Regions from separate parts of the Proteus terrae subsp. cibarius genome, predicted to be linked through region 1. Evidence: predicted binding sites of a transcription regulator. Region 1 holds the regulator's gene; the other holds the start of a gene.
What was found. The regulator Fur, encoded in region 1, represses iron uptake genes when iron is present. The targets are predictions, from matches to a motif close to ATAATAATGAGAACNACTATCAA.
Positions count from the first base shown of each region.

Region 1 (2,425 bases):
GTCAAAATACATTTTTAGTTTTCTATTATGAAAACACAATGCTTATCTTTCACTAGTAATTGTTCAAACACAGACAAATATACTCTAAATATTTTGAAGTGTAGCTAGGTGGCAAGTGAATGAGTCATTAGAAACATACAAGCAGTATGTGACTTGTGAAAATATACGTAGTCAATAACGCTACAATTTGAAATATAACGAATTTAGAATAAAAGAGGTTATCTCACTTTATGGCAATCATAGGAATATTCTTCGGCAGTGATACTGGCAACACTGAAAATATTGCCAAAATGCTTCAAGAAAGACTGGGCGCTGATAATGCTGAAGTTCATGATATTGCAAAATCCAGTCAAGAAGACATCGAAGCGTTCGATATTCTGTTACTAGGTATTCCTACTTGGTATTATGGTGAAGCACAATGTGATTGGGATGATTTTTTCCCAACACTAGAAGATATTGATTTCAATGGTAAGCTTGTTGCACTCTTTGGTTGTGGTGACCAAGAAGATTACGCAGAATATTTCTGTGATGCAATGGGTACTATCCGCGATATTATTGAGCCTCGTGGTGCTGTTATCGTAGGTCATTGGCCAACAGAAGGTTATCATTTCGAAGCCTCTAAAGGGCTCGCAGATGATAATCACTTTATCGGTCTTGCGATTGATGAAGATCGTCAACCAGAATTAACCGAAGAGCGTGTTGATGCTTGGGTTGCTCAAATCAAAGAAGAAATGAGCCTAGACGAAATTCTGGGATAAAAGAAATACTCAATATTGAGAATGATAATTATTCAATGGTGTGCTAAGATAGTGTGATAGGTGGGGTGTTTATTTTTAAATATCATGCCTATAATCAATGAGGTTATTTATTCACCCGAGTATTAACGAATAAAACCTATTTGTGAGCACAAAAATTAAATTCACCATTAGCAACAGGATTAAATCCGCATGACCGACAATAATAAAGCGTTAAAAAATGCTGGGTTAAAAGTTACACTTCCTCGCTTAAAGATCTTGGAAGTGCTCCAGGATCCTGAGTGCCATCATGTCAGTGCTGAAGATCTCTACAAAAAACTCATCGATATCGGTGAAGAGATTGGTCTGGCAACAGTGTATCGCGTCTTAAACCAATTTGATGATGCTGGTATTGTTACCCGACATAATTTTGAAGGTGGTAAATCAGTATTTGAATTAACTCAGCAACACCATCATGACCATTTAATTTGTCTTGATTGTGGCAAAGTTATCGAGTTTACAGACGATGCTATTGAATTACGCCAAAGAAACATCGCTGAACGTCATGGTATCAAGCTTTCCAATCATAGCCTTTATTTATATGGCCACTGCGCTGAAGGCAATTGTAAAGAAGATAGCCACGCACATGATGAGAAATAATTCATTCTGGATAATCTCTCAGTAAAAAAAAGGAACTGTCTACAGTTCCTTTTTTATTGCCTAAAATCCGAGGATAACTCTACTTAGTCACACTGATACTGTGTTTAATATGTTTTAAATGAACCACAATAGTAAATGTAACAATAACTAATAGTGACCAAGAGCCCCATTTGCCTGCATGTACAGCAGACCAAGCACCAATTTGGTTAGGATATTGCCAAACACCAAAAAATGTTCCGAAATTCTCAGCAAGCCAAATAAAGAAACCTATCAGAACAAAAGCAAGTAATAAGGGCATTTTTCGCTCTGTATCATAAGGTGTAAAATAAACCACACTACGAGCATAAAGACCTAAAATAAAGGCGGTTAAGTACCAACGATAATCACCAATAAAATGGTGAGAAAAGAAATTGATATAAATTGCAAGAGCAACTAATGTTGCCAGCCAATAAGGCGGATAATGTTCAATTCGCACTTTTAAAAAACGCCATGCTTGAATTAAATAGCTTCCTACCGCGGAATACATAAATCCAGTAAATAAAGGAACTTCCCACAATTTCGTGTAAGCAAAATCAGGGTATTTCCATGAACCAATCGCTGCTGATGTTTTAAATAATTCCATCACAAAACCAACAATATGGAAAAAACAGATCGCTTTTAATTCATCCCATGTCTCTAACTTTCCCCACACCATCCATAATTGAAAAGCGATAGCAAGAATAAGAAGCACATCATAACGGGGTATACCAAAGACACCTTTACTTGGTGTAGCAAATAAAATAAAAAAGAAAAAACCGGCAAATAAACAAGAACGCGCCTCTTTGACACCAAAAAAAAGAAATTCAACAATAAATCGTTTTATACCTTTAAAGGGCTTCAATGGTGGTTCTAATAAAAAATCGTCCAATCGCTTTAACATGCTTCTTCCTGAAAATTTGCATTATTAAACAGCATGCAATGCAGAATAATAAATAAGGTGAGGTAAGATAAAATGAATGGCAAGAAATTTGCCATAGAATAAAAAAACCTAC
Region 1 covers NZ_CP047349.1:1,065,953-1,068,377, reverse strand. The annotation lists gene fldA (flavodoxin FldA) at 231-758, shown strand; gene fur (ferric iron uptake transcriptional regulator) at 948-1,394, shown strand; gene GTH25_RS04895 (DUF817 domain-containing protein) at 1,474-2,313, opposite strand.

Region 2 (2,425 bases), 570 kb from region 1:
AAATAAAATTATTTCTTTATTTAGATTTTATTTTTAATGATAATCATTATCTTCATAATAAAAGATAAGACGATCAATAATGTTAACTTCTTATAAATTTAATACCACAGTATTATTAATTGCGGGTTTATTACTCAGCGGATGTGATAATAATTCTACCTCTGAAACGAGTAATGATATACGTAATATTCCAATACAAGCTATTTCTGGTTTTAATATGGCTTATCCCACCTCATTTACAATGAGTAGAGAAGATACTGAAAATTATTTTAAATCCTTACCTGATAATGTTCAGGACGTCACAACAGAAATGATGGTTTATAAATCAGAGCCTATTTGTGATTTAACAGAAGTTCGTCTGGTTTATTTTAAAATGATCGATGTAATGAGTTATGATGTGGATGCAGGAGCACAAGGTATTGTAGATAATATTGCCATCATAGATGGCATGAATGAAATATCTACATCGATAAAACCATTAACTATCCCAAATGTGGAAAGTCGACATGTCTTTTTTGAAGGGAAATATGCAAAAGAGAACGTGAGCTATGAAGGTATTTTAGCGGCAGATCTTAAAACGAATCGAGTATGGCAATTGCAATTAATTAGTAACTTCAATAGCCAATCGAACAAACAAAAAAACAGTCAAATTCTTGAATGTACAAACAAATATATTCAAACCATCACTATTAATAAATAACATCGAAGAGCACACAAACCAATAAGAGGTCATCATATAAGTGGTGCTATCTTATCTTCTCTCATCAAAAGCATAAAAATGAATGTGAATAGGCTCAATAAGCTAGCTGTAAAAAGCACATTTTTATGCTTTTTTCTCTAAATTTCAGTGATAACATATAAAGTGTATTTATTTTGCAACTTATATGCGTATTGTGCGAAATATAAGAAAAATTAAAAGTTTTATTTTTTAGAATGAAAAAATATAAAAGTGTTATATTACATTGCGTTAACATGATTTTTTAACAAAACAAGCGTAAAAATAGAACAAAAAATACACATTTACGGAATATCCTTTCAAAAGACATGGTTGAAGTGATAAGGGTTATCATTACCATTAGTGTCAGGAAAGATATCAATCTCCTTTCGAAATGAGGTCAGAAATGACAAACAACGTTGAAACTTTTTCTCTTAATGACACAGCTTGGCAAGGCATTGTATTAACGGATAATGCGGCAAAGCATATCTGCCATTTAGTCGAGAAAAACCCTGAAAAACAAGGGCTTTCCTTAAATATCAAACCCTCTGGTTGTACAGGGTATGGTTATGTTATTGAACTCGCTACTACCCCAAATGATGATGATCTTGTTTATGAACATAATGGTGCAAAACTCTTTGTTTCATTAAAAGCAATGCCATTTATCGATGGGTTGGTTGTTGATTATGTTCGTGAAGGACTTAATCAAATGTTTAAATTTAATAATCCTAAAGCTCAAAACGTCTGCGGATGTGGTGAGAGCTTCGGGGTATAACATAGTGAAGTCAGATTATGTCTCAGAGCAATGTTGAAATTGGTGATGAAGTTCAGGGATGGTTAAGCGATCACCACTATAAAGAAGGTTTTTATACCGATATCTCAACCGACACCTTAGAAAAAGGATTAAATGAAGCGGTTGTACGTGCAATATCGGCAAAAAGAAACGAACCAGAGTGGATGCTGGAATTTCGTTTAGATGCTTATCGCCATTGGTTGGAAATGGAAGAGCCACATTGGCTAAAAGCAGATTATCCATCGCTTAATTATCAAGATTATAGCTATTATTCAGCACCATCTTGTAGTTCATGTTGTGCTAACGGCAGTTGTGCTGGTGGCACAAATGAAGCTGTTACGAGCGATAAACAAGCTGCACAGGATTATTTAACCAAAGAAGTTGAAGATGCTTTTAACCAACTAGGAGTACCTGTAAGAGAAGGGCAAGCCGTTGCTGTTGATGCTATTTTTGACTCAGTTTCTGTTTCAACAACATATCGTGAAGAGCTTGCTGAACATGGCATCATTTTCTGTTCATTTAGCGAGGCTATACAAGAATATCCTGATCTAGTACGCCAATATTTAGGCACTGTTGTCTCAAGCCATGATAACTACTTTGCTGCACTGAATGCTGCGGTCGCATCTGATGGTACTTTTGTCTATATTCCAAAAGGGGTTCGTTGCCCAATGGAGTTATCGACTTATTTCCGTATTAATGCCGCTCAAACAGGCCAATTTGAACGAACTATTTTGGTTGCAGATGAAGGCAGTTATGTCAGTTATATCGAAGGTTGTTCAGCACCTGTTCGAGATAGCTATCAGCTTCATGCTGCTGTGGTTGAAGTCATTATCCATAAAGATGCTGAAGTAAAATACTCTACTGTACAAAACTGGTTCTCTGGTGGTGATAGTGAAGGCGGTATTCTGAACTTTGTG
Region 2 covers NZ_CP047349.1:1,637,135-1,639,559, forward strand. The annotation lists gene GTH25_RS07650 (hypothetical protein) at 80-700, shown strand; gene sufA (Fe-S cluster assembly scaffold SufA) at 1,122-1,490, shown strand; gene sufB (Fe-S cluster assembly protein SufB) at 1,508-2,425, shown strand, end outside.
Region 2: a site for Fur is predicted at 1,054-1,076, ahead of sufA (Fe-S cluster assembly scaffold SufA). Genes of this name have one in related genera too.